2 regions of the Aeromonas enteropelogenes genome follow, and region 1 is predicted to be linked to the other one. Evidence: predicted binding sites of a transcription regulator. Region 1 holds the regulator's gene; the other holds the start of a gene.
What was found. The regulator LexA, encoded in region 1, represses DNA repair genes until DNA is damaged. The targets are predictions, from matches to a motif close to ANCTGTNTNNNNANACAGNT.
Positions count from the first base shown of each region.

Region 2: dinB (DNA polymerase IV) is a predicted target of LexA. The motif match lies at 12,078-12,097, and genes of this name have one in related genera.

Region 1 covers NZ_CP083625.1:1,239,231-1,253,585, reverse strand. Annotated here, with positions in the region: gene waaA (lipid IV(A) 3-deoxy-D-manno-octulosonic acid transferase) at 1-1,098, shown strand, start outside; gene acuI (acrylyl-CoA reductase (NADPH)) at 1,171-2,151, shown strand; gene LA321_RS20220 (hypothetical protein) at 2,226-2,348, shown strand; gene LA321_RS05895 (DUF2799 domain-containing protein) at 2,486-2,818, shown strand; gene LA321_RS05890 (hypothetical protein) at 2,838-3,005, opposite strand; gene LA321_RS05885 (flagellar basal body-associated FliL family protein) at 3,118-3,549, opposite strand; gene LA321_RS05880 (chorismate--pyruvate lyase family protein) at 3,695-4,231, shown strand; gene ubiA (4-hydroxybenzoate octaprenyltransferase) at 4,228-5,097, shown strand; gene plsB (glycerol-3-phosphate 1-O-acyltransferase PlsB) at 5,171-7,594, opposite strand; gene lexA (transcriptional repressor LexA) at 7,800-8,423, shown strand; gene LA321_RS05860 (hypothetical protein) at 8,785-9,081, shown strand; gene mgtE (magnesium transporter) at 9,142-10,566, opposite strand; gene cysG (siroheme synthase CysG) at 10,713-12,119, opposite strand; gene nirC (nitrite transporter NirC) at 12,132-12,944, opposite strand; gene nirD (nitrite reductase small subunit NirD) at 13,002-13,319, opposite strand; gene nirB (nitrite reductase large subunit NirB) at 13,319-14,355, opposite strand, start outside.
Region 2 covers NZ_CP083625.1:358,332-372,686, reverse strand. Annotated here, with positions in the region: gene LA321_RS01650 (NADH:ubiquinone reductase (Na(+)-transporting) subunit D) at 1-221, opposite strand, end outside; gene LA321_RS01645 (Na(+)-translocating NADH-quinone reductase subunit C) at 214-1,002, opposite strand; gene LA321_RS01640 (NADH:ubiquinone reductase (Na(+)-transporting) subunit B) at 992-2,221, opposite strand; gene LA321_RS01635 (Na(+)-translocating NADH-quinone reductase subunit A) at 2,225-3,568, opposite strand; gene LA321_RS01630 (BolA family protein) at 4,011-4,316, opposite strand; gene LA321_RS01625 (methyltransferase) at 4,521-5,654, shown strand; gene LA321_RS01620 (YajG family lipoprotein) at 5,673-6,257, shown strand; gene LA321_RS01615 (peptidylprolyl isomerase) at 6,260-6,835, shown strand; gene LA321_RS01610 (AmpG family muropeptide MFS transporter) at 6,996-8,375, shown strand; gene LA321_RS01605 (nucleoside-specific channel-forming Tsx family protein) at 8,532-9,374, shown strand; gene LA321_RS01600 (YajQ family cyclic di-GMP-binding protein) at 9,469-9,951, opposite strand; gene LA321_RS01595 (ketopantoate reductase family protein) at 10,152-11,093, shown strand; gene LA321_RS01590 (DJ-1 family glyoxalase III) at 11,116-11,676, shown strand; gene LA321_RS01585 (hypothetical protein) at 11,767-11,973, opposite strand; gene dinB (DNA polymerase IV) at 12,100-13,155, shown strand; gene LA321_RS01575 (methyl-accepting chemotaxis protein) at 13,226-14,355, shown strand, end outside.

The DNA of each region.
Region 1 (14,355 bases):
GTGAGCGTCGGGGAGACGTTGGCCATCACGCCGCTCATTCGCGCCCTGAAAGCGGAGCGGCCCGATCTGCCGATCCTGCTCACCACCACCACTCGTACCGGCGCCGAACAGGCAGCCAAGCTCGGCGATCTGGTGGTACACCGCTATGCGCCCCTCGATTACCCCTGGGCGGTAGCGGCCTTTCTCGACACCTTCAAGCCGCGCGCGCTCTGGGTGATGGAGACCGAGCTGTGGCCGAACTGGCTGGCGGCCTGCGAGAAACGCCATTTGCCGGTGACCATCATCAACGCCCGCCTCTCGGAGCGTTCCTGCCAGCGTTATGCCCGCTTCCACGGCGCCTTCGATGCCCTCAGCCGCCCGTTGACCCGTCTGCTCTGCCAGCATCAGGATGACGCCGACCGCTTCGCCCGACTTGGCATCGAACGCGATCGACTGGTGGTGACCGGTTCCATCAAGTTCGATATCCAGTTTGGTGACGAGGTTCAGGCTAGGGGCCGCGCCCTGCGCCAGCAGCTGGGAGCGGAACGGTCGGTCTGGATCGCCGCCAGCACTCATCAGGGGGAGGACGAGCAGGTGCTGGCCGCCTTCGACCAGGTGCTGACCAGTCACCCCGATGCCTTGCTTATCCTGGTTCCGCGCCATCCTGAGCGCTTCGATCGGGTGGCCGAGTTGTGCGCCTCTTATGGTTGTGTGCGCCGCACCAGCGACGCCCCCGTCACCGCGACCGACAAGATTTATCTGGGCGATACCATGGGCGAGCTGCCGCTGATGCTGGCGGCGGCCGATCTGGCTTTCGTTGGCGGCAGTCTGGTGAAGGTGGGGGGCCACAACCTGCTGGAGCCGGCGGCGCTCGGCAAACCCTGCCTGACCGGCCCCGTCTACTTCAACTTCAGCGACATCACCCGCCAGCTGGTGGCACAGGGGGGCGCCGCCGTGGTGGCCGATGCGGCCGAGTTGGGGGAGAGGGTGAGCGCGCTGCTGGCCGACGAGAGCCGGCGTCGCGAGATGGGAGAGCAGGCCCGCGCCGTGGTGCTGCGCAATCAGGGGGCCTTGGCCCGCACCCTTTCCCGCTGTCTGGCTGATCTTGAAAGCCAGTAGGACGATTTACGGAGCGCCGTGGCAGATATGCGCTGCTGTGCTGATTTGATGCTTCATCTCGAGGAGAGACTCATGTTCAAGGCCCTGTTACTGGAAAACCAAGACGGCAAGACGGTTCCGACCCTCACCCGGCTGGCCGAGAGCCAGTTGCCGGAAGGCGAAGTACGGGTAGCGGTGAGCTACAGCTCCATCAACTACAAGGACGGGCTGGCCATCACTGGCAAGGGCAAGATTGTCCGCCAGTGGCCGCTGGTGCCGGGCATCGACTTCGCCGGTACCGTGCTCGAATCGGCCGACAGCCGCTATCAGCCCGGTGATCAGGTGGTGCTGACCGGCTGGGGCGTGGGTGAAGGACACTGGGGCGGCATGGCCGAGCAGGCGCGAGTCAAGGCGGACTGGCTGGTGCCGCTGCCGGCCGGACTGGATGCCCGTCAGGCCATGTGCATCGGTACCGCCGGTCTCACCGCCATGCTCTGCGTGCTGGCGCTGGAGGAGGCGGGGCTCACCCCACAGAGCGGCGAGATCCTGGTGACCGGCGCCGCCGGCGGGGTGGGGTCCACTGCGGTCGCGCTGCTGGCGGCAAAAGGCTACAAGGTAGCGGCTCTGACCGGTCGAGCCGAGGAGCAGGGTGAGATGCTTACTGCCCTGGGGGCCAGCCGCATCGTGCCGCGCAGCGAACTGCTGGAGCCTGCCAAGCCGCTGGAGAAGCAGCTGTGGGCCGGGGCAGTCGATACCGTCGGCAGCCAGGTGCTGGCCAAGCTGCTGGCCCAGATGAACTATGGCGGCGCCGTGGCGGCCTGCGGCCTGGCGGGGGGCTTCGATCTGCCCACCACCGTCATGCCCTTCATCCTGCGCAACGTGCGTCTGCAGGGGGTGGATTCCGTGATGTGCCCACTGGCGCGCCGTCAACAGGCGTGGCAGCGCCTGGCTCAGGATCTGCCCGCCAGCTTCTTCGAGCAGGCGGTGACCGAGATAGGGCTGGAGCAGGTGGTCGAGGCCGCCGAGGCCATCACGCAAGGCCAGGTCGCGGGTCGCACCCTGGTCAAGCTTTGATCTTTCCCTGACTGGCGAGCCCCATTTTTCTGGATAGACTTTGAGTGCGGGTGCACTATCCAAGGAGCATGAGCATGGGTGGACACAAGCCGGATTACGACCTCGATGATGAATGGGAGCCGGAATCCTGGGAAGATGAACTGGAGCAATGGGAAGACGAAAGCTGGCAGGACGACGACGCTTTCGATGACCAGTGAACCACGACATGACACGAACAGGCGGGCATTGAGCCCGCCTGATTTTTTTGTGCGGCTCACAGGAATGGGGGCGAAGGCTTGGTGAGGGGCAAGGCTCTGGCTAGAATGAACTGCTCAAACGACACTCAAGGATGATTATGCGACTCACCGTCATACTGGTTGCTGCCCTGCTGGGGGGCTGTGTCTCCAACGATGATCCCTGCGAGAAGGTGTGGAGCGAGGTGGGGGAGGCTGACGGCAAGCTGGGCTTCACCACCGAGCGGATCGAGTTCCATCGTGCCCAGTGTGGCGACAAGGTGGATGGCGAGCTGTGGCAGCAGGGGCATCAGAAAGGGTTGGCCTGGTATTGCCGCCCGGAGCATCTCTATCTGGCCGGGCGCTCCGGGGAGGAGTACCGTGGCGTCTGCCCCAACGACATGCAGGCGCGCAGGCTGTTCGAACAGGGGCGCCAGGGCTGGACCGATCAATAGGGCCTCGTCGGGTTTGGCCCTACTCCTCTTTTTTCAACCGCAGCGGCTGGCACAGATAACTCTTGTCGTTGGCGCTGCGGGCACACTTGCCGCAGACGAATTTGGGTTTGCGCACGATTTTGCGCAGCGCCTTGAGATCCGCGGGGATCTCGTGGCGACGCCACTCACACAGGGTCTTGCTGCCCATAACGACTACCTCTACGACTCGACGAGCGTATTGTAATCAATTTTCATTTCGAATAAACAGGCGCCGGGCGCTTATTGGCCTGAATGCCAATAAGCGTCTGATCCGTGGGAGATTACTGATAGAGGAACTTGGTGAAGATCAGCTCGCGGACGGCTTTCTTGCCGGTCTCCTTGAGCAACAACTCGTTGACCTTGGTCTCGCACTCTTTGCGCAGTTCCTCGCGGCTGACCAGAGACTTGATCTGATCGGCGCTCTTGCTGCCCATCAGGCGAATGATGGCGTCGCGGATCAGGGGGTCATGCTGCTCCAGCAGCTTGAGATCGGCATCGTTTTCGGCCATCAACTCCACCGTGACCCTGACGTAGCCGAGGGTTTTGCCGTTGCTCAGGTAGTTGGTGATGATATCCGGATCGAGCGCATGGTAGGCAAATCCGGGTTTGGCGGCTCCCTCGGCCCCTTCGGCAGCGGGTTCCTCATCGGCAGCCCGTACCTGCAGGGCGCCCACGCTCAGCAACAACACCAGCAAAATTTTGAAGATCTTCATATAGATGGCTCATCGGCGGAAGATACACCATTTTTGATGCTGCCAAAGGGGGCGTCAAGCACGGATGTTCTTACATTTCGCTATTGATTTACGGATAATAAACCGGATTTTAACCTGAACACGGAAATCTCTGGATGGTGAAGCTGTGAAGTCCGAGTTGACTGTTCCCCTCACGCCGTTAACCGGGTGGTTGGCCCCCGATAGTTGCGAATTGCCGGCCAGCCTGCGTCCCTGGCTGCTGGAGCCCGGCTCCATGACCCGGCGTCTGCGCCAACACAATCGGCACTTCTCGGTCGAATGGCTGGGCAATCGCCCCGTCTCGCTGACCACCGATGAGCAGTGGCTGGTGGATGCCGTATCCCCTGCCGGGATCTGCCGGGAGGTGATCCTCCACGGCGATCTGGGCCCGGCCGTGCTGGGCTGGACCCTGCTGGCCGACGCGGCGCTGCAGGGTAGTGGTCTGGCCGAACTGGGGGAGCAACCCCTGGGGGAGCGGGTGTTTGGCAATGAGCCGGTGCGACGTGATCATCTGCAGCTGGCCCGTTTTGCCATTGCCGACAATCCACGTTGCCCCGCCGCCATCGTCTGGGGACGTCGTTCCCGTCTGTTTCTGGGGCAGTGGCCATTGCTGGTTCACGAGCTGTTTCTGCCCTATCTCGTCTGTGACAAGGAGCTGGAGTGAATCTGTTAACCAAGGAGCGGGGTCTGGCATATCTGCAGTTGGCCCGCATCGACAAGCCCATCGGCACCCTGTTGCTGCTGTGGCCGACCCTGTGGGCACTCTGGCTGGCGGCCGACGGCCTGCCAAACCTCTGGGTGCTGACGGTGTTTGTGGTCGGCGTGTTTCTGATGCGCTCGGCCGGCTGCGTCATCAACGACTATGCGGATCGCAACTTCGATGGTCACGTCAAACGCACCTCGGGACGCCCCCTGCCGACCGGCAAGGTGGATCCTCGCGAGGCACTGGCGCTCTTCTTCGTACTCGCGCTCATCTCGTTTGGTCTGGTGCTGACCCTCAACTCCCTCACCATCGCCATGTCGTTCGTCGGCCTGCTGCTGGCGGTGAGCTATCCCTTCATGAAGCGGTTCATTCCGATCCCCCAGTTGGTGCTCGGCATGGCTTTCTCCTGGTCGATCCCCATGGCCTATGCGGCGCAGGCCAATGCACTGCCAGCCGTGGCCTGGCTGGTGTTTATCGCCAACCTGCTGTGGACCGTGGCCTACGATACCCAGTACGCCATGGTGGACAGGGACGATGACCTCAAGCTGGGGCTCAAGTCGAGCGCCATCCTGTTTGGCCGTCACGACAAGCGGATCATCGGCGTGCTGCAGCTGGCCACCCTGTTGATCCTGCTGCTGGTCGGCCAGCTGATGGCGCTGGGCAGCAGTTACTACTGGGGATTGCTGGGGGCCGCCGTGCTGTTCGTCTATCAGCAGCGGCTCATTCGCGAACGGCAGCGGGAGGCCTGCTTCCAAGCGTTCCTCAACAACAACTATGTGGGGGCTCTGGTGTTCGCCGGGCTGGTGCTAGATTACCTGCTGGGGTGACCATTCCCTGAACAAAAAGAAGCCGAGCAAAAAGAAGGCCGCATCATGCGGCCTTCTTCATTTGTGGTGCGGATCAGCGCTGGTTGCCGGCCCGGATGGTGCGGCGGATCTTGGTGCTCAGCAGCGGCACTATGTTGTCCGCCAGCGCCTGGAAGCGTCCCAGATCCGGTTTGCTCTCGGCGGAGAGGTAGCCCTCCTTGCGCAGGGTGTGGATCAGGGTGCTGAACAGCTTCTGGTCGAAGAACTCGGGGGCGTTGATGCCGTGCAGGGTGCCGAGGCGCTCCGCCATCATCAGGCCGTCTGCCTCCAGCTGCTCTGCCTCTATGTAGGGTTGGGCCAGCACCCGGGTCAGCACGATGGCGTAGCGCTGCAGGGTCTCCTGGATACTTTCGGCCAGCAGCAACAGGCGCATCTGGTTGCCCGGGTTGACCCAGTAGCCACCGTCACGTGCCTCGATCAGCTGCTGGCGCTGCAACTCGGCCAGCAGGGCATCGATAAGCTCCGGCAGCTCCTCCTCTTCGTAACGCAGGAACAGCTCGGTCTTGAGCAGCGGATAGATATCGACGCAGCGGGCGATGATCTCGCCGCGGCTGATCCCCTCGCAGCGGTCGATCAGCGCCGCTACCAGGGAGGGCATGGCAAACAGGTGGAGGATGTTGTTGCGGTAGTAGGTCAGCAGGATCGCCTGGTAGCGATCCAGGCTGATGATCTGGCCCAGCTTGTCCTCGCTCACCTCGAACTTGTTGAGTTCCAGCGCCTGATCCAGCAGGGTGCCGGCATCCTCGTCCGGGATGGTGCTCTGGGCACTGTAGGGCACCGCCTTGAGCAGATCCAGATAGGTGTTGAGTTGGGCCTGCAACTCGTCACGGGTCAGGGCATGGCGCTCGGCGGCCAGCAGCGCCAGGGCGCTCAGGGTCAGGCCATTGACAGCGGCGGCGCCGTTGATACGGGTCATCAGCAGATCGGCCAGGGTATTGACCGTGCTGGCCATCCACTCCGGGCGCTCCTCTTCCCCGATATGATCCTTCCAGTCCGGAATATGCTCGCTCAGGTAGCTGTTGAGGGTCAGCGGCTCGCCAAAGTTGACGAAGCCGCGGCCGTAGTTGCGCAGCTTGCGCAGGATGCCGAGTACCTGCAGGAAGCTCTCCTTCTCCTTGCGGCTGCCCTTGAGCTCGTTGTGGTAGGTGTTCACCTCCATCACGTGCTCGTAGCCGAGGTAGACGGGTACCAGGGTGACCGGGCGGTCAAGCCCGCGCATCATGGCTTGCAGGGTCATAGCCAGCATGCCGGTCTTGGGCGGCAGCAGGCGGCCGGTGCGCGAACGGCCCCCCTCGGTGAAGAACTCCACCGAGTAGCCCTTGGCGAACAGCAGGTTCAGGTACTCGCGAAATACCGTGCTGTAGAGCGGATTGCCCTTGAAGGTGCGGCGGATGAAGAAGGCACCGCCGTGGCGGAAGATGGGGCCCGCCGGCCAGAAGTTGAGGTTGATGCCCGCCGCGATATGGGGCGGCACCATCCCCTGGTGATAGATGACATAGGAGAGCAGCAGGTAGTCCATGTGGCTGCGATGGCAGGGCACATAGACGATCTCGTGCCCTTCCTGGGCCAGCTGGCGCACCTTTTCGGCGCCGTTGACCGAGAGGCCACGATAGAGCTTGTTCCACAGCCAGCCGAGGAAGCTCTCGCCGAGGCGGATCAGCCGGTAGGAGAAGTCAGAGGCGATCTCGTCCATGTAGCCGTGGGCGCGTTTCTGCGCCTTCTCCAGGCTGATGTTCTCCCGCTCTGCCTCTTCGGCGATGGCCTGCTGGATCACGCTCGAATCCAGCAGTTGTTTGAACAGCAGGTTGCGGTTGGGCAGTTTCGGTCCGGTGGCCGCCAGCTGCTGGCGGCTGAAGTGGGTACGAGCGACCCGCGCCAGCTTGTGGGCGATGGCCTCGTCGGTACCGTGTTTGTCCGCCATGTAGCGCAGGGAGAGGGGCGGGGAGAAGCGCACCAGGTTTTCGCGACCCTTGAGGATCACGATGAGTGCCTTCTTGAGCCGGTTCGGCGCCAGACTGCTGATGATGTTGAGCCCGGAGGCCTCTTCTCCCTCCCGGCCCGGGGCACGGCCCCAGAACAGGGTGACGGGCACTACCTGGATATCCAGCGCCGGATCCTGCTTGTGCAGATCCAGCAGCTGGTGGAACTCCTGCAGGAAGGGAAGCGGCTTGCTGCGCTTGCCGAAGAGGGGAGGCGGACGATCCAGACAGACATAGCGCGGCAGCAGCTGGCCGTTCAGTTCCAGCGGCGTAAAGGGGCCCGGCAGACCGAGATCCTCGCAGCACTGCTGCAGGGTCATCAGGTCGGTGATCGAGCTGGTTTTCAGGGCGTAGACGATGGGTCTGGCCGGATCCAGCTTGAGTTCTGTGATGGGATTTTCCGGCAGGCTTTTGTGATTGACCAAGCCGCTGACCGGCCATTGCAAGATGGCTCTGGAAATCTTCTGTCCTGGGGACATGTGCGTCTGCTCTCCAAAAAAATGCGGCGTGAGCATAGCAAATCACCGGCCCCTTGTCGCCGAGAGGTACGATGAGTTCAGTCGTGCGGGATCAAAACAGGGTGAAATTGCCGGTTGGTCGCGACAAATGTCAGCTGCGCCTTGCCTTGGCCACTGCACTGTATATACTGCCAGTGTGCTGTATAAAAAGACAGGTGCCAATTCTATGAAACCCCTTACCCCCCGCCAGGCCGAAGTGCTGGAGCTGATCAAGGTGAACATGAACGAGACCGGCATGCCGCCGACTCGCGCCGAGATTGCCCAGAAGCTTGGTTTCAAGTCGGCCAATGCGGCCGAAGAACATCTGAAGGCCCTGGCCAAAAAAGGGGTCATCGAGATCATGCCGGGCACGTCCCGCGGCATCCGTCTGCTGCTCGAAGAGGAAGAGGCGCTGGAAGAGAGCGGCCTGCCGCTGATCGGCAAGGTGGCTGCCGGTGAACCCATCCTGGCCCAGGAGCATATCGAGAGCCACTATCAGGTGGATCCCGCCCTGTTCCACCCGCGCGCCGACTTCCTGCTGCGGGTGCAAGGGATGAGCATGAAGAACATCGGCATCCTGGATGGCGACCTGCTGGCGGTGCACAAGACCCAGGAGGTGCGCAACGGCCAGGTGGTGGTGGCGCGGCTTGACGAGGATGTCACCGTCAAACGCTTCCAGCGCAAGGGCAGTCAGGTGTGGCTGCTGCCGGAGAACGAAGAGCTCTCCCCCATCGAAGTGGATCTCGCCAGCCAGCATCTCACCATCGAGGGGCTGGCGGTCGGAGTGATCCGCAACGCCGACTGGATGTAATCTCCTTTCTCGCCACACGGCCTCCTTCGGGAGGCCGTGTTGTTTCTGCGCCTCTTTCCTGCCAATTCAAGCAGATCCTGAACCTCGCCGTTTTTGTCCCCCGCGCCAGCCCGCAAACCGCCCGTTTCGGATATATGCTCAGATCAGGGCCAGACCGTCAGGGTCTGGCTGCTCCGCCCCACGGGGCGAGCGCCGCACAATGACAACCGCAAGCAGACCTTCACGGGATAGAAGGGGAGTGTCGCAGGGCCGGCCGGCACATAGGCCAGGGTCATCCTGATCTCACTCGAAGCAAGGCAGGACGTTGCCAGGGGATGAGTCGACGTACCTGAGTGACCTGTCAGTCAAGGAGGAGTGGCATATGGCATCGAACACGCCATGGGATTCGAAGCGCTGCGTACCGGCGCCTGAATCCTCCATCACCCGTTTTATCAAGGGAAACCGGATGACCTGGTTTTACGGACTCTGGCTTCATCACAAGGGGCCGCACTGGGCGCTCTGGCTCGGCTGCCCGAAGGAGAAAGTGGTGCGCCTGGTGCTGTTGTTCAAGCGGGGTCATGGTGCCCAGGCTGTCGACAGCGTCCGGCTGGCCCCGGTGGTGCCCATCGGTCGTGCCCTCGGCAAGGGGTGGCAGCAGGGGCGCAACGCCAGACCCTGAGCTGCGCCTGTCGCAGAAGTCGAGCATGACAAAGAAGGGAGCCGCCGGCTCCCTTCTTGTTTACAGCAGGAACAGGGTGGCCAGCCCCAGAAAGATGAAGAAGCCGCCGGTGTCGGTGATGGCGGTGATCATCACGCTGGCCCCCACCGCCGGATCGCGACCCAGCCGGCTCATGGTCATGGGGATGATGACCCCCATCAGCGCCGCCACCAGCAGGTTGAGCACCATGGCGAGGGTCATCACGGCGCCCAGCGCCGCATCCTGATAGAGCAGGAAGGTGACGACCCCCATGATGCCACCCCACACCAGACCGTTGATGAAGGCCACCCCCAGCTCCCGCAACAGCAGGAAGGAGAGGTTGCCCGCCTGAATGTGCTGCAGCGCCAGCGCCCGCACTATCATGGTGATGGTCTGGTTGCCTGTGTTGCCGCCGATCCCGGCGACGATGGGCATCAGGGCCGCCAGCGCCACCAGTTGCGAGATGGTGTGCTCGAACAGGCCGATCACTCGCGACGCCACGAAGGCGGTGCAGAGGTTGAGGGCGAGCCAGGCCCAGCGGGTCTTCACCGCCTTGGCGACTGGTGCGAACACATCCTCCTCCTCGCTGATCCCCCCCATGCGGCGCAGATCGGTGTCGCTCTCCTCATAGACCACATCCACGATCTCCTCGACGGTGAGGCGGCCCATCAGCTTGCCCTTGGCATCCACCACGGCGGCGGAAAGCAGATCATCCCGCTCGAAGGTACGGGCCGCTGCCTCGTCGTTGTCTTCGGGATCAAAGGTGATGGGATCCTGCTCCATCACCTCGCTCACCAGGGTGGCGGGTTTGTGCAGCAGCACAGTGGTGAGGGCCAGTTCGCCGAGCAGGTGGTTGCGCCGATCGATGACAAACAGCTTGTCGGTGTTGGCGGGGATCTTGCCCCGCAGCCGCAAGAAACGTTGCACGGTGGCGAGGCTCACGTCGGGGCGCACCGTGATGAGCTCGAAGTCCATCATGGCGCCGACCGTGTGCTTACCGTAGCGGATCACTTCGCGCACCCGATCCCGATCGGCGGGGGCCATGGAGGTGAGCAGGCGTCCCATCAGGTTGCGGGGCAGGTACTGGCCCAGATAGATCTGATCGTCGATGTCGAGGGAGCGCAGGGCATGCAGCAGCTCGCGGTCGCTCATGCCGCTGATGAGGCTCTCCCACACCGTCTCCGATGCCTCGACCAGCACCTGGCCGCGTTTGTCTTCGCTCACCAGATGCCAGAGGGCGTGGCGTTCATCGGGAGGCAGGGATTCGAGGGCATCGGCGATGTCGGCGGCGGGCAGGCCGTTGACCAGCCCGCTCAGCTGGCTGGTCTGGTCGCGCTGACCCGCATCCTGTTCAAGCTGGGGGTCGAGCAGGCTGTCGGTGAGGGCATCGTCGCCCAGCAGCAGGGTGAGAATGCGGGATCTGTCTTCCGCGCGCTGCTTGGCGCTGTTTTTGAGGGGCAGAGACATGAAAAAATTCCTGAGCTGGTGGCCGATAGGCCAAATGCCCATAGGATACCAGACTTAAAACAACAGGTTATGACCGGGATTTAGTGATGGCTGGATAAAAATGAGGCCACCTTGCGGTGGCCTCATGACTCACATGCCAAGACCGCTCAGGCGAGGGCCTGGCGGGAGAGGGCTTGTTGGTCTTGTCCAAACCAGGCAAGTTGCTCGGCCAGGGTCACCACCGAGCCCACCATGATAAGGGCCGGGCTCTCGACACCCACCGCCAGCTCGGGCAACTGGTCAAGGGTGCCGCGGATGACCCGCTGGCTCGGCTGGGTGCCGCGCTCGATCAGCGCCACCGGGGTGTCGCCCTCCTTGCCGTGGGCCAGCAGCTGCTCGCGGATGGTGGCGCAGGATGAAAGCCCCATGTAGAACACCAGGGTCTGCTTGTCTTTGGCCAGCAGTGGCCAGTCGAGATCCTGGGCGCCCCCCTTGCCGTGGGCGGTGACGAAGCGCACGCTCTGGGCGTGATCGCGGTGGGTGAGGGGAATGCCGGCGTAGGCGGCGCAGCCGCTGGCCGCCGTGATGCCCGGCACCACCTGAAAGCCAACGCCAGTACCAACGAGCGTCTCCAGCTCCTCGCCGCCACGGCCGAAGATGAAGGGGTCACCTCCCTTCAGTCGCACCACTCGCTGTCCCTTCTTCGCCTCCTCCAGCAGGAGCTGGTTGATCCCCTCCTGAGGCACGCAGTGGTTGCCCGCCTGCTTGCCGACGAAGATACGTCTGGCGTCGCGGCGCACCAGCGCCATCACCTCGTCGGAGACCAGCCGGTCATAGACCACCACGTCCGCCTGCTGCATCTGGCGCAGGGCGTGCAGGGTGAGCAGACCCGGATCGCCGGGGCCGGCACCGACCAGCACCACCTCACCACCGGTCTGGCTTTCGTCGGCAAACAGGCTGTCGGCCAGCTGATTGGCCGAAGCGTGATCGCCCCGTGCCAGTGCCTGCCCGAGCCGGTCCGCTCCGAGCAGCCGCTCCCAGAAGCGGCGCCGCTCCCCCATGGTGGCGAAGCGGCCCTTGACCCGCTCCCGCAGGCTGCCGGCGAAGGCCGCGACGGCCCCCAGATGCTGGGGCAGAAGGGCTTCGAGTTTTTCCCGCAGCAAGCGGGCCAGCACTGGGGCCTTGCCGCCGGAGGAGATGGCCACCATCAGCGGCGAGCGGTCGATGATCGACGGCATGATGAAGCTGGAGCGTTTCGGGTCATCCACCACGTTGGCAAAGATCCGCGCCTGATTGGCGCTCTGGTAGACCAGGGCGTTCACCTCGCGCCGATCGGTGGCGGCCACCACCAGCCACTTGCCCGTCAGGTGCTGCGGCGCGAATTCACCGGCCAGCCACTCGATGCTGCCGTTGGCAGCCAGTTCCGCCAGCTCGGGGTCTAGCTCGGGGGCCACGACCGTGAGGTGGGCACCGGCATCCAGCAGCAGGCGCGCTTTGCGCTCCGCTACCTCGCCGCCGCCGACCAGCAGCACGGGTTTGTTGTCGAGTCGGCAAAAGATGGGCAAGTAGTCCATGGGGCCTCCTGATCAGGCGGTTTGGGTCTGGCTGGCAGTGGTGGTGGTCTCGCTCACCGCGACCGGGCGCTCAGCCTTGGGGGTGGCATACCAGTAGCCGAGGCCCATGAAGAGGGCGCCGGAGACGGTGTTGCCCAGGGTTACCCACAGCAGGTTGTGGCCGATGCCGCCCAGGGTGTAGGCCTCGGAATGGGCACCGAACCAGGAGAGGGCGAACAGGGTCATGTTGGCGACCGAGTGCTCGTAGCCGGAGGCGATGAAGGCCAGCAGGCACCACCAGATGGCGATGAACTTGGCTGCACCCTCGGTGCGCAGCGCCATCCAGATGGCGAGGCAGACCAGCCAGTTGCACAGAACGCCCTTCATGAACAGGGTCAGCGCCGGTGCCTGGGTCTTGGCCAGCGCCACCTTGTGAGCCAGGCTGCCCGCGTCCGGCAGCAGGCTGCCACCGTAGGAGTAGATCAGCGCCACCGCGATGGAGCCGAGCAGGTTGCCAGCCCAGGTCTGGGGAAGGATGCGCAGCAGATCACCCATGGTGATCTTGCCGGTCTTCACCCCGAAGGTGAGGAACATGGTGTGGCCGGTGAACAGCTCGGAGCCGGCGATGACAACTAAGGTCAGGGCGATGCCGAAGGTGGCCCCCATCACCAGCGGACGGATGCTCGGATCCACCAGGTTGCCCAGGGTGAAGATCAGGATGATGCCAAGGCCCACATAGGCCCCCGCCATGGCGGAGCTGAGCCAGAAGCCGAGCTTGTCGCTGCGCTCGAAGCGGTTGATGCGGGCCGCGTTGGCGGCGCACTTGTTGATGGTTTCGGTATACATCTTTGTTTCCTTCAAGAGGGCCGCCCGCAGGCAGCCCGAAAGAGAGTGAAATCGGCTTTAGACGGCGACCCAGACCTGCTGGTCGCGTACTTCAACGGGATAGCTCTGTACCGACATCGCCGGGTTATCGAAGCAGTGACCGTCACTCAGGCGAAAGCGCTGCTTCTTGAGCGGGCTGGCCACCCAGAGCTCGTCGTCGTGTTCGCAGATCAGGCCCCGCGACAGCACGTTGGCGGCGAAGAAGGGATCCCGGTTGTCGATGGCGAACACCTCGGCCGCCGCACTTGGGCGGAACAGGGCGATCTGGCGACCTTCAATAAGTGCGCAAACACCGGTTCCCGGCAGGATGTCGTTGAGTTGGCAGGCTAATTTCATCATTTTGTCTCCACCTCGATCTGGTAGACGGGAATGCGCTCGGCCGGGGTCGCCGGTCGGTGCTGATCGCGCTCGGCGACGAACTGGACGTCCGGATCGCGCTTGTCGCTGTTGATGAAGTGGCTGAAGCGCTGCAACGCTTGCTCTTCGTTGAGGGTGCGTGACCATTCGCATTCGTAGCTGTCGATAAGGCGCTGGATATCGCGCTCCAGGGTCTCGTTTAACCCGAGTTTGTCGTCGACGATCACTTCGCGCAGGTAGTCGACGCCCCCTTCCAGGTTGCCGAGCCAGACCGAGGTGCGCTGCAGTTTGTCGGCGCTGGTGACGTAAAACATCATAAAGCGGTCGATCAGCTTGATCAGGGTCTCTCTATCAAGGTCCGAGGCCAGCAGATCGGCGTGGCGCGGCTTCATGCCGCCGTTGCCGCCCACGTAGAGATTCCAGCCCGCATCGGTGGCGATAATGCCAACGTCCTTGCCCTGGGCTTCTGCACATTCGCGGGTACAGCCGGAGACGCCGAACTTCATCTTGTGGGGGGTGCGAATGCCCTTGTAGCGGTTCTCGAGGAAGACCCCGAGGCCGACGCTGTCCTGCACGCCGAAGCGGCACCAGGTGCTGCCGACACAGGTCTTGGCCATGCGCAGCGCCTTGGCGTAGGCCTGACCGGTCTCGAAACCCGCCGCCAGCAGCTTGCGCCAGATGGCGGGCAGATCATCTTTCTGGGCCCCGAACAGGCCGATGCGCTGAGCGCCGGTGATCTTGGTGTAGAGCTTGTAGTCGCGGGCCACTTCGGCCACCGCCAGCAGCCCTTCCGGGGTCACCTCGCCGCCGGCCATGCGCGGGATGACGGAGTAGGTCCCGTCCTTTTGCATGTTGCCGAGGAAGATGTCGTTGGTGTCCTGCAGAGGTGTGTTGAGCGGGCTCAGCACGTACTCGTTCCAGCAGGAGGCGAGGATGGAGCCGACCGTCGGTTTGCACACCTCGCAGCCATGACCCTGACCATGCTTGGCCAGCAGCTCGTCGAAGCTCTTGATCC
Region 2 (14,355 bases), 880 kb from region 1:
GCAATGATCCGCACGCTGTTGGGGATCTGGTTGCGGATCAGGGAGATGAACAGGTTTGAGAAGGCGGTGACCGCCATGACCGCGAGGGTCATTACAAACGCTGTCTTCATCTGGCTGGTAACCGCCAGTGCAGAACAGACACCCAGCACCTGCAAGGCGATGGGGTTGTTGCCGAGCACAGGCGTCAACAGCAACTTTTTCATTTCGCTCTTGTCAGCCATTGTTGATTTCTCCTGCACGAACCTTGGCCAGGAAAGGACCGAAGCCCTTGGGACCCATCCAGAAGTCGAAGGTGTGCTGTACGCCGTTACCGGTCAGGGTAGCGCCGGACAGACCGTCAATCTCATGCTCAGAGCCAGCCGGAGCATGGCCCTTGATCACGCGCAGCGCGGGCATGCCGTTCTGATCGAACAATTTCTTGTCCTTGAACAGGGCTTCCCATGCCGGGTTTTCGATTTCGCCACCCAGACCCGGGGTTTCACCGTGGTCATAGTAGGTGATGCCCTTGATGGTCTGGCCATCCGGAGCAACGGCGACGAAGGCATACATGGTCGACCACAGACCCTGACCGTAGATGGGCAGGATGATGCTGTCGATCTTGCCTTCGCTGTCCTTGGCGAAGAACACCGGGATCAGCTTGGAAATCTGGCGCAGGCCGGCCTTGTCATCGGCCGCAGCCAGACGGATATTTTTGGCCGGATCCTTGGCAGCCTGCTTGGTATCGAAGTTGTCGGCATCGCCGTCAACAAAGTTACCGGTGGAGAGATCCACCAGGCGGGCTTCGATCTTGTCGCCATACAGCTTGGCCATGTCGCGCTTGGCGACATCGCTGATGTCCACACCGGCAACGGCGAGGATGTTGCTCTGCTTGTCCAGTGCCTTGTTCTCCTGTTGGGTAGAACGCAGGCCAACGGCGGCAACGGATACCACGATGGAACAGGCCAGACAGAGGCCAGTCACCACGCTGACGGTGCCGAGGGTTGAATCTTTATTAAACGCCACGAGCAATCCTCCGCTTGATGTTTGCCTGAGCGACGAAATGGTCAAACAAGGGAGCAAACAGGTTCGCAAACAGAATGGCCAGCATCATGCCTTCCGGGAACGCGGGGTTGACCACGCGAACCAGCACGACCATGACGCCGATCAGTGCGCCGTACCACCACTTGCCCTTGTTGGTAAAGGCTGCGGAGACAGGGTCGGTCGCCATGAAGGCCATGCCAAAGGCGAAGCCACCCAGCACCAGGTGCCAGTGCCACGGCATGTTGAACATGGGGTTGGTGTCGGAACCGATGACGTTGAACAGCAGGGAAGTCGCGATCATACCGACCATCACGCCGGCGATGATGCGCCAGGAGGCGATGCGCATGTACACGATCATGGCAGCGCCCAGCAGGATCATCAGGGTGGAAACTTCACCGATGGAACCCGGCAGGTTGCCCAGGAAGGCGTCCATCCAGCTGATGGCTTCGCCAGTGGCGCTGTTGATCAGTGCCATCTGGCCACCTTGGGCCCACTGGCTCAGGGCGGTCGCACCGGAGAAACCGTCAACGGCAACCCAGACTGCGTCGCCGGAGATTTGACCCGGGTAGGCGAAGAACAGGAACGCACGACCAGCCAGGGCCGGGTTCAGGAAGTTCTTGCCGGTACCACCGAACACTTCCTTGGCCATCACCACACCGAAGGTGATACCCAGGGCGGCTTGCCACAGGGGCAGCTCGGGCGGCACGATCAGGGCGAACAGGATGGAGGTCACGAAGAAGCCTTCGTTGATCTCGTGCTTGCGCACCATGGCGAACAGCACTTCCCAGAAACCACCGACCAGGAAGACGGTGATGTAGATCGGGAAGAAGTGGGCTGCGCCGATCAGCATCTTGCTGCCGACACCGGCCACGGCCGGATCCAGGGAGGCACCCAGCATGGTTGCCAGCGCATATTGCCAGCTGCTGGCACCGGCGGCGGTACCCAGATGGGCAATCGCGGCAATGGACTGGTTGCCGACGTTGTACATGCCCCAGAACATGGCCGGGAACACGGCCAGCCACACCATGATCATCATGCGCTTCAGATCGAGCGCATCACGAACGTGGGCAGCATTGCGGGTTACGGAACCCGGGGTATAGAACAGGGTATACGCCGCTTCGAACAGGGCGTAGTACTTGGCGTACTTCCCACCCGGCTCGAAGTGGTGTTCCATATTTTCAAGAAGTTGCTTGAAACTCATCGCTTAACCTTCCAGTTCAATCTTGGTCAGGCACTCACGCAAGATAGGGCCGTACTCGGTCTTGCCGGGGCAGACAAAAGTACAGAGGGCCAAATCTTCCTCATCCAGCTCCAGGCAGCCCAGTGCTTGTGCACCATCGGTATCGCCAGAGATCATGTCCCGCAGCAGCAGGGTCGGCAGGATGTCGAGTGGCATCACCCGCTCATAGTTGCCGATAGGCACCATGGAACGATCACTACCGTTGGTGGTGGTGGTGAAGTTGATCAGCTTGCCCTTCATCAGATGAGAAAGGGTGGTGCGGGTAATGGAGAACTTGTTGGCGCTGGGGTTGATCCAGCCCAGGAACTCTTTCTCGCGACCTTCACCCAGTGCGCAGACCTGATTGTGGTAACGACCCAGATAGTCGTGAACCCCGTCGGCCTTGGCACCGCTCAGCAGAGAACCGGAGATGATGCGGTTTTCGTCGGCACGCAGCTCGTTGTTGGTAATCTGGCTGATGCAGGCACCCAGACGGGTACGCAGCAGACGCGGCTTGAGCACGTTCGGACCTGCCAGGGCGATCACCTTGTCGGTGAAGATCTGGCCGGTGGTGAACAGCTTGCCGTAGGCGATCACGTCCTGGTAGTTGATGTGCCACTGCACCTTGGTGCTGCTGACCGGATCCAGGAAGTGGATATGGGTGCCAGGCAGACCGGCAGGATGAGGACCGACGAAGATCTCTTCCTTGACCTGGGCCAGGGGAGAGTGAGGCAGGCTGGCTTCGCCCTTGCAGACGTAGACGTTGCCATCGGTCAGGCGAGTCAGCACGGCCAGACCGTCGAGGAACGCCTGGGACTGTTCCTTGATGATCAGCTCGGGATTGGCTGCCAGCGGGTTGGTGTCCATCGCGGTCACAAAGATGGCGCGCGGGGCGGAGCCAACGGCGGGAACCTTGCTGAACGGACGGGTACGCAGCGCAGTCCACTGACCGGAGGCGAGCAGGATCTCCTGCACCTTGCTGCGTTCGAGCTTGGCCAGCTCGGCGGAGGCAAAGTGCTCGAAGGTTACCTGTTCGTCCGAGCCGTCGAGGTCGATGACCACGGACTGAAGAACACGTTTGGCACCACGGTTAATCTCTGAAACCACACCGGTGGCAGGAGCTGTGAATTTAACGCCGGGATTCTTCTTGTCTTCGAAGAGATCCTGACCTTTGATGACGCGATCACCTACTTTGACGAACATAGTAGGTCGCATCCCCACGAACTCCTCGCCCAGTGTAGCAACACGGGTGATGGCGGGGCCATCGTAGATTACTTGCTCTGGCGCACCCAGCACGGGGATGTCCAGTCCTCTTTTGATTGTAATCATACTTACTTGCACTACCGTTACGGGAAGAGAGGTTGGTTAGCGCCGAGAAATACATCACGACGGGTGGTCGAGTGACGATATTGCCGTTGCAACCAGTAAACAGCGCTGGCGATCATCCAATATGCGGGGTCACTCAAAAGCGCTTGAGTTTACCACTTATGACTCATTTTCTGCCATGACAAATGGGTAAAATCCCTGTGCCATCACAAAATTAACCTCTCCTGAATAAGGGGGTGAACCCCTCGTAAACCGTGGTTTTAAAGGTTTTTTTATTTAAATACCCCAATAGGGGTAATCTTATTGTTGAGAATATTGATTAGAAAAGATAATCCGGCAGTTTTGTTTGCGAATTGTTCTCATATGGGGCTTTTTATCGCCCCATTTCCAATGACTTGCAGGCGGGATGGCAGAGGGATGCAGGAACTCTCCTGTTCTGGCCGCGTCAGGGTTTGCCGACGCAGCTCGGGGTGCGCGGTGCCTGGCCCTTTTGCTGCCATTCGCTCTCTGTGTAGGTATGCAGTGCCAGGGCATGTACCGGGCCGGCCAGCTCGGGGGCCAGCACTTCATTGATCAGGCGATGACGGGCCAGGAGACGCAGACCTTCAAATTGCGGGCTGACGATGACCACCTTGAAGTGGCTCTCGGAGCCGGGCTCAACACGATGCATATGGCTCTCGTTGATCACCTCCAGCAGGCTGGGAGTGAGGGCTGCGGTCAGTTTTGCTTCAATGTGTTGTTGCATGGTCATCAGGATGCTTCCAGAAAGTGAACGTGGGGCCATTCTATCGGCAGTTGCCTGGCGGAATAAGTCCCCTTATGGAGAGAAATATGGCCCGGGAACGCTGTCATGGCGGCTCGAACTGGTGAAATTCCTCTACCCCGCTAGAATAGCGCCACTTTGCGTCGCCCCTGGCGCCTGTTACCCGAATCAAGCCGAGGTTGGACTCATCCTATGGAAACCCTTCTTGTCACTCCCCATTGCCATCTGGCCCTCTATCGCTACCCGCGCCTGAGCCAGGAAACCCTGCAAGCCTGGGATGCGGCCGACGAATATCTGATCAACACCCTGGCTGAGTCCCCCCTGGAGCAGGCAGGCCCGGTGATCATCATGAATGACGGATTCGGCGCCCTGGCGGCATTTTTGCACGATTACGCTCCCGTCAGCGTCACCGATTCCTATATCAGCGAGCGGGCCACGCTGGCCAATCTGATCGAAAACGGGCTGGATACCGACGGCATCCGGCTGCAGGATGCGCTGGCGCCCCTGCCCGAAGCGCCGGCACTGGTGGTGATCAAGGTTTCCAAATACCAGGCGCTGCTGGAGCAGCAACTGTTGGCCCTGCGTCAGGTGGTGACGCCCGCCACCCGCATCATCGCCGCCGGCAAGGCCAAGGACATTCACACCTCCACCCTCAAGCTGTTCGAGAAATACCTGGGGGCAACCCGGACGTCGCTCGCCTGGAAGAAGGCGCGCCTTATCCACTGCGAACCGCAAGAAGAACGTCCGGCGCTGGCCAATCCGTTCCCCACCGTCTGGCCGCTGGAGGGTACCGACATGCTCATCCACAACCACGCCAACGTCTTTTCGCGCACCAGTCTGGATATTGGCGCCCGCTTTATGCTGGACAATCTACCGATACATAGCGCGCGCAAGGTGATCGATCTGGGCTGTGGCAACGGTGTGCTGGGACTCTCGCTGCTGGCACGGGACAGCGAGGTGGAGGTGACCTTCGTCGACGAGTCCTACATGGCGGTGGCGTCGGCACGGCTCAACGTCGAACACAACCTGGCGGAGGCGCTGCCGCGGGCCAGCTTCATGGTCAACAACTGTCTGGATGGCGTCGAGACAGGGGCGGCGGATCGGATCCTCTGCAACCCGCCCTTCCATCAGCAGCAGGCGATCACCGATCATATCGCCTGGCAGATGTTCTGCGATGCCCACCGGGTGTTGCCCAAAGGGGGGGAACTCTGGATAGTAGGCAACCGTCATCTGGATTATCACAATAAACTCAAGCGCTTGTTTGCCAACGCACAAGTCGTTGCGTCAAACAGCAAATTCGTTATTTTGAAAGCCATCAAACGCTAACGTCAAAGGAAGTTCATGATGAAAAAGTCACTCTTGCTGCTGGCCGCCTTGATGCTCGGCGGGTGCGCAACCCATTGGCCCGAGACGGCGCTGCTCAATCCGCAGATCGTGCCGGCCAACCAGCAATACTACTCGGGCAACCGGATCACCATGGAAGGGGTAGACAAGCGTGAGGCTGCCTATGTCTTCTCCATCAAGAAGAAAGAGAAGGCCACCGTGCTGGTCAACAGCGAGCGTCCGCTCAATCTGCTGGTCGCAGAGAAGCTGGCCGAGGGGCTGCGCAGCCAGGGGCTCGAAGTGGGCAACAGCGGCACCACCAACCTGACCCTGGTTATCTCGACTGCGGCGGTCAATGTGGAAGAGAAGACCTTCACTTATGTCACCAAATCCCGGGTCAGCCTGCAGGTGATCGCCGATTTTCAGGGCAACCGTCTGACCAAACAGTTCAACATGTCCTCCAGCAAAGAGGGACCGGGCGAGCCGAGCATGGCGGATCTGGAATCCACTCTGAACCTGCAACTGGGCAACGTATTGCAGCAGATCATGGCGGATGAGGCCCTGCGTGGCTATCTGAAGGGTCAACCGAGCGGCGCAGGAGTCTGATCATGAAAAAACTCTGGTTGCTGGCCATGCTGGTCACTCCGCTGGCATTTGCCGGCCCGCAGGTGAGAATGGAGACCAACCACGGCAATATCGTGGTGGAGCTGGCGCCCAAGCAGGCGCCCCAGACGGTGAAGAACTTTCTGCGCTATGTGGCGGACGGCAGTTACGATGGCAGCCTGTTTCACCGGGTGATCCAGAACTTCGTGGTTCAGGGGGGGGGCTATAACCAGCAGTTCCAGCAGCTGCCGACCTATGAGCCCGTGGTCAACGAATCACGTGGCGGCCTGCCCAACAAGCGCGGTTCCATCGCCATGGCCCGCACCCAGGCGGTCGACAGCGCGACCCGCCAGTTCTACTTCAACCTGGTGGACAACAACAACCTCAACGCCAATGCCGGTGCCGGCTACACCGTGTTTGGCCAGGTGGTACAGGGAATGGAGGTGCTGGACAAGCTGGCACAGGTGCAGACTGGCTACAGCTCTATCCTGCGTGCCAACGACGTGCCGACCAGCCCCATCATCCTGAAGAAAGTGGTGTTGCTGGCCGAGAGCGGAGCCGACAAGAAGGCGGGCAAGTAACCCTTATCTACCCTTGATGGCCCTGCGATAATCCTTGTTGCAGGATGCAAGGCTCACCCCTTCCGGGGTGGGCTTTTTGTTTGTCTGGCGTTTGGGCCTGCCTTGGCTATCCGGACCTAACCTGCCAAAATGGCCCACTTTTCCAAGATCCGTCAGGTAGTTGAACATGATCCGCAAACCGAGCTGGCGAGACTCGCTCGCCGTCTATCTCGAAGCCAGAGTGCTGATCCTCTTTGCCATGGGCTTTTCATCGGGTCTGCCCTTGCTGCTGGTCTTTGGCACCCTGTCGTTCTGGTTGCGCGAGGCGGATGTCAGCCTGACCGACATCGGTTATATGAGCTGGGTCGCCCTGGCTTATGGCTTCAAGTGGCTGTGGTCCCCCCTGGTGGATCGCATGCCGTTGCCGCTGCTCTCCAGGCTGCTTGGGCGTCGCCGCAGCTGGATGCTCTTCTCCCAGTTGCTGATCGCGGGAGCCCTGGTTGGCATGGCGCTCTGTGATCCCAAGACCGGATTGGCACAGCTGGCGCTGTTTGCCCTGTTGGTGGCCTTTGCCTCGGCGACCCAGGATATCGTCATCGATGCCTATCGCATCGAATCTGCGCCGGAGCGGTTGCAGGCGGCCATGGCGGCTTCTTACATGACGGGGTACCGGTTGGCGATGATCATGGCGGGGGCGGGAGCGCTGGCCCTGGCGGCCTGGTTTGGCAGCAACAGTGGCTATGACTATCGCGGCTGGCAGATCACTTATTTCCTGATGGCGGGCATGATGTCTCTTGGCATCATCACCACCCTCTTCTGCCATGAACCTCAGATCGACCAGGCTACCCAGGATCAGCAGCAAGCCGATCGCAAGGCCTGCCTGCTGGCAAAGGGGTGGCCATTGCCGCTGGCGAGTGCGGGGGCCTGGGCCTATGAGGCCATCTGGTGCCCCTTTGCCGATTTCTTCCACCGTTACGGTCGCTCGGCGCTGCTGATCCTGGCGCTCATTGCCTGCTATCGGGTGGCGGATGTGGTGATGGGGGTGATGTCCAACAGCTTCTATGTGGATATGCAGTTCAGTAAGACCGAAGTTGCCACCATTACCAAGGTATTTGGCGTCATCATGACGTTGGTGGGGGCGGCGCTCGGGGGCGTGCTGGTGATGCGATTCGGTACCCTGCGCATTTTGTTCCTGGGGGCGCTGCTGACTGCCAGCACCAACCTGCTGTTTGCCCTGCTTAACCAGGTGGGCCACAACCTGGAGCTGCTGACCCTGATCATCTCGCTGGACAACCTCAGCGCCGGGATCGCTACCGCCGCCTTTGTGACCTATCTCTCCAGCCTTACTAATGTCGCCTTTTCGGCGACGCAATATGCGTTGTTCAGCTCTGTGATGTTGCTGCTGCCCAAGCTGATGGCGGGGTTTTCCGGCCAGATAGTGGAGCAGGTCGGCTACAGTGTCTTCTTCGTGGGAACCGGTTTATTGGGGCTGCCTGTGCTGCTGTTGATTGTGCTGGTAGCGAGAAAAGGGGAGTCGTTGTTCTCAATACCGAACAAATAGCAAGCGTTTGCGTTAAAGCGGGGGTGATTAGATTCACACTTCCAAAGAAAGTTCCCCAGAAGTTGTTTCTCCCCCTATTTTATTTGATTAGAATCCCATTCGCTCCTTGTGGGCAGGCTACGGAAAACCTCAACTAACACACAAGAGACCAATAAAATGGCCAAATTTACCAAGACTCTGATCGCTGCCGGCCTGCTGGCCGCTGCTGCCACTCCGGCGTTCGCTGCTGACTACAGCGGTGACATCCACAAGAACGATTACAAGTGGATGCAGTTCAACGTAATGCACACCATCGATCAGCGCCCGTTCACTGCCGCTGATGACGATTACAACGATACCTATCTGGAAATGGAGTTCGGCGGTCGTTCCGGTATTTTTGACCTGTATGGCTATGTCGATATCTTCGATATTTTCGACACCAAACACAGCGACAAGCACGGCGGCCAGAACCTGTTCATGAAGTTTGCTCCGCGCATGTCTCTGGATGCCCTGACTGGCATGGATCTCTCCTTCGGCCCGGTACAAGAGCTGTATATCGCCAACCTGAACAACATGGCTGATGGCCAGATGGAAAACCAGATCGGTCTGGGTGCAGACGTCATGGTTCCCTGGTTCGGCAAGGTTGGTATGAACCTGTACGCTCGCTACTCCAACGAGAACGAATTCTTCAGAGAAGAAGAGAACAGCTGGAACGGTTATCAGTTCTCCATGAACTGGTTCAAGCCTTTCTACACCTTCAGCAACGGCAGCTTCGTCTCCTATCAGGGCTACCTGGATTACGCCTTCGATCTGGATACCCATAACCGCGCCGATCGTACCAGCGACAACCTGGCTACCTTCCACGGTATCTACTGGCACTCCGATCGTTATGCCGTTGGTTATGGCCTGAAATACTTCATGGATGCCTACGGCACCAAAGATGGCTCCACCTCTTACAACGGTTCTCCCTGGAAGAGCTCTGGCTTCAGCCACTACTTCTCTGTTACCTACAAGTTCTAATCGAACTTGGGGTACAAAAAACCGGAGCCTTGGCTCCGGTTTTTTTATTTCTGCCCGATTGGATGGGCGCGAAGAGAGAAAGCGCCCGGGCCAATCAGTCGCGGAAATTCTGGAACTGCATCGGTTGGCCCAGTTCGGCGCCACGCACCATGGCCATCACTTCCTGCAGATCGTCACGCTTCTTGCCGGTGACGCGCACTTCGTCGCCCTGAATGGCGGCTTGAACCTTGATCTTGGAATCCTTGATCAGCTTGACCAGCTTCTTGGCCACTTCCTTATCGATACCCTGCTTGAACTTGACGTTCAGGTGGAAGCGCTTGCCGGAATGCACCGAATCACCCACTTCCATGGAGCTGGTTTCGATATTGCGTTTGAGCAGGGCATTGCGCAGTATTTCAACCATCTGCTTGAGCTGGAAATCGGCATCCGCTTCCAGTTTCACCTCTTCCTTGTTCAACTCGAAGCTGGCCTCTACCCCACGAAAATCGAAACGGGTGGCCAGTTCACGATTGGCGTTGTCGACGGCGTTCAACACCTCGTTCATTTTGACTTCAGAGACAATATCGAATGACGGCATAACCGGGCTCCTCATGTTGCGTTATCGGGGGGCAAATCTACCAGAAAACGGGCAAATTTGCTGATTTTGATGGGACCGCTCTGCTAGAATCCCCTGCGCACAGGAGTGGTCGGACCCGTTAGTGTCCGCCAGCGACATCTTCACTTATCCCAGGTAACAGGTTGAGAGGATTGCAGCCCTTACCTCGATTGAGTCACATCATGCCAAGCGGATTACTGAATTCTCGACAGCCTTCGACACCTCAATGGACCCTGCTGGGCTGTGGCGCCCTCGGCGGCGTTTTTGCATCCTTGCTCACCCAAAGTGGTCAGCCGACCCGCGTCTTGCTGCGGGATCACCATCAATCAACCCTGCACCCGGGCATTGACTTCACCTCTCTGGAGGGTCACACCCAGCTGCTCGCCATCGAGCGCGGATTTGTCGGCAAACCGGGACAGATCCAGCGCCTGTTGGTGATGACCAAAGCCAATCAGGTGATTACGGCACTGACACCGTTGATCGGCAAGCTGGCGGCCGGCGTGCCCATCGTGCTGCTGCACAATGGCATGGGCATTGCCGAGCAGGTCGTCGCCCTGTTTCCCCACAATCCGGTGATCGCCGGAGTTACCAGCCATGGCGCCATGAAGAGCGGCCACTTCGTGTTTCGCCACACCGGCAAGGGCGAGACCTGGCTTGGCCCGGTCAACGAGGCCGCCAGAGCCCATGCCGCGCTGGCCGATGAGCTGGCGCTGGCCCTCGGCCAGGCGGGCTGGGACGAGCAGATCCGGACCCGTCAGTGGCAGAAGCTGGCCATCAACTGTGCCATCAATCCCCTGACCGCGCTGCACAAGTTGAAAAACGGCGAACTGGCGGGGCCTCGTTTTGCCGATACTTTGCAGCAGGTTTGTGTCGAGGTAGCCGATGTGATGTGCGCCGAGGGCATGCAGACCACGGCCGAAGAGCTGCTGCGCCGGGTGATGACAGTGGTGGAGTTGACCGCCGATAATTACTCTTCCATGCATCAGGACATGGAACAGAAGCGGGAGACCGAGATCGACGCTATCACGGGGTTCCTGCTGGCCAGCGCGGCAAAGCATGGCATTGCCGTGCCGGTCAATCAGGGGCTCTATCAGGCGATTAAAGAGAAGAGCCAGGTGGCGTGAGCCTAAAGGCAAGGAGGCGAGGATGAGCGTACTGGTGTTGGTGGCCCCGGGGTCGGAAGAGATTGAAACCGTGGCCATCGTCGATACTCTGGTGCGGGCCGGTATAGAAGTGGTGCTCGCCTCCTGCTGTCCGGCTGGTGAGCGCCAGATCAGGGCCTCTCGCGGAGTGCAACTGGTGGCGGATTGCCATCTCGACGAGCTGGCCAGCCGCGACTTCGAGGCGATTGTAGTGCCCGGTGGCCTGCCCGGCAGCGAGGTGATCCGCGATACGCCGCTGGCCATCGAGCTGCTGAAAGCGCAGGCCGCTCTCGGCCGTTGGCGAGCCGCCATCTGCGCGGCTCCCGTGGTGGTGCTGCAGCATCACGGCTTGCTGGGGGAGGCCAGGGTCACCTGTCATCCCGGCTTCCAGTCGCACTTATCGGCTGCACAGTTGGCAACGGACAGGGTGGTCAGGGATGAAGCTCACCGTCTCATTACCAGCCAGGGGCCGGGCAGTGCCATCGAATTTGCCCTCGAGTTGGTGCGGGTGCTGCACGATGATGCCCTGGCCGAGCGCGTTGCGGCCCCCATGGTATTGCCATAAGGCAGGACATGATGCCTTTCTGCAAAACGGGCTCCCGCCATCACGGCGGGAGCCCGTTTTTTTATCTGAGTGCAATAGGAATAGCTTGGGTCAATAGTCGTAGCGACCGCACTGTTTCTTGTTGAATTCACCCTGCCAGCGCGCCAGTTCCTCCCGTGTGCCCAAGGTATCCCCCTTCTCGATGGCCTGTTTGAGATGCGCCATCCTGTCATAAAGCCAGCGGCACTCCGCCGTGGGGTTGTTCTTGGCGCTCACGGCCAGCGGCAGCAGGCAGAGTCCCAGCCATAGATATTTCATCCCGAACGTTCCTTGTTGTGCATGAAAGGTCTCTTTGGAGTCTATCATCTTGTGCCGATGACGGGGATAGTGCGCTGTTTCACCCTGGGGTAAGATAGCCGCATGTCTGGTTATTTATACAGTGGTATGCGCAAGATCATCCATATCGACATGGACTGCTTTTATGCGGCGGTGGAGATGCGGGACAACCCGGCGCTGCGTGACGTGCCGTTGGCGGTCGGCGGTGCATCCGATCGCCGTGGCGTCATCTCCACCTGCAACTATGTGGCCCGCCGTTTCGGCGTGCGTTCCGCCATGCCGACGGCGCTGGCGAAAAAGCTCTGTCCCCCCCTGGTGCTGCTGCCGGGGCGCATGGCGCTCTACAAGGATATTTCCCGCCAGTTGAGGGCCATCTTTCTGCGCTATACCGATCAGGTTGAACCCTTGTCGCTGGACGAGGCCTACCTCGATGTGACTCACAGTGCCTGCTGTGGTGGCAGTGCGACCCTGATGGCCCGGGAGATCCGCCATGCCATCGCCACCGAACTGGGGTTGACCGCCTCGGCAGGGGTGGCCCCCAACAAATTCCTGGCCAAGCTTGCCTCGGAGCAGCGCAAGCCCGACGGCCTGTTTGTCATCCGCCCCGATGAGGTGACCGAGTTTGTCCGCCAGCTGCCCCTTGGCAAACTGCCCGGGGTGGGGCGCAAGACGGCGGAGCGGCTCGAAGCGCAGGGGCTCTACAGCTGTGAAGATGCCAGAGCCTTGAGCGTGGAGGATCTGTGCGAGCGGTTTGGCAAATTGGGCGAGATGCTGGCGGGCCGGATCTGGGGGCGGGATGATCAGCCGGTTCAGGCGCAACGCATACGCAAGACCATAGGGGTGGAGACTACGCTGGCGAGCGATCTGTGTGACGAGCAAGGCTGCCTTGCAGTACTGGACTCCTTGCTCCCCGAACTGGAGCGACGTTTTGAGGCCGTCTGCCCGGCAGATCAGTTGATGGGGCAGGGGATCAAGCTCAAGTTCTCCGATTTTCACCAGACGACTGTCTACCGCAGCCAGGGGGGTTACCAGCGCGGACTCTTTGCCGTCTTGCTGAAGGAGGGATTGCAACGGGCTCAAGGGCGGCCGGTGCGTTTGCTGGGGCTGGTGGTTGGCCTGCCGAAAGAGGGGGAAGTGAACCAACTGTCGCTGGATTTGCTCTGAAAAAGTTAAGTTTTTGTTTATAAAGTCGATACTCTATTTATCTCGGTATGACGTGAAGTAGGAACTTGGCATGCGCGCTCTCTCTGTCCAGGGTCGGATCACCCTGATCTCCGGTTGTTGTCTGTTGGTTACGGCCGCCGTCCTGGTTATCTCCTCGCTCTACAATGCCAACAAAATGCAGGATCAGGTGCTGCAGGCCACCATGCAGGAGGCCCAGCTGTCGGCCGAGCACTGGATGACGGCGATAGGGGGTGAACAGGCAGCCAAGGTGACCAGTTACCTCGACGAAGCCTACTTCCGGGCCACCTTGCTGGCCGAAGATCTCCTGTTCCAGCGCAGGAATGCGGCCGAGAACTTTACCCATTCGGAAGCTCTGCGCGGAGCTCTTAATCAGCAGCTGAGGGATGCCGTGGCCTCCTCTGCCAATCTGCTCGGTGCCTATGCGGTGTTCGAGCCGGATCAGCTGGATGGGGAGGATAGCAACTATCAGGGCTCCAGCGCTCTGGGGGCCAATGACAAGGGACGCTTTGCCAGCTATTGGGCCAATGATCACGGAAAGATAGTCTCCGAGGTCATGGATGAGGAGGTGCTGGCCGACGAGAGTCCCACCGAGACCGGAGGGGTGGAAAATGAGTGGTATCGCTGCAGCATCCGCACCCGGGCGCTCTGTCTGCTCGAACCCTATCTGGATGAGGTGGGGGACCAACAGATCCTGATGACCTCGGTCACCTATCCCTTGCAGGAAGAGGGGGCCTTGCTCGGCATGGTGGGAGTCGATGTCCCCCTGACCAGTTTGCAACAGCTGGTGAGCAGCATGGATCAGCAACTCTACAGCGGAAAGGGCAAGATCTTGCTGGTCAGCCACGAGGGGCGGGTCGCCGGGGCCAACGAGTTTGACGTGACCATGGGGCAGACGCTGGGTCAGCAATATTCCGCACTGGCCGCCGATTTGAAAGGGTGGCTCGATCAGGGGCAAGTGCTGAGCCGCTGGAGTGATGACGGTGCCTTGTTGCAGACCTTCGTGCCAGTCACCATGCGCGGTACTCCGCAACAGTGGGGTATTTATATCGAACTCCCCAGGAACGTGGTGCTGGCGTCGGCCAAGCGGCTGCATGGCAACCTGGCCGAGGAGGGCAGACGCAGTGTAGCCACCCAGGTGGTGATTGGCGTGCTTATCTCCCTCATCGCCCTGTCCGGTAT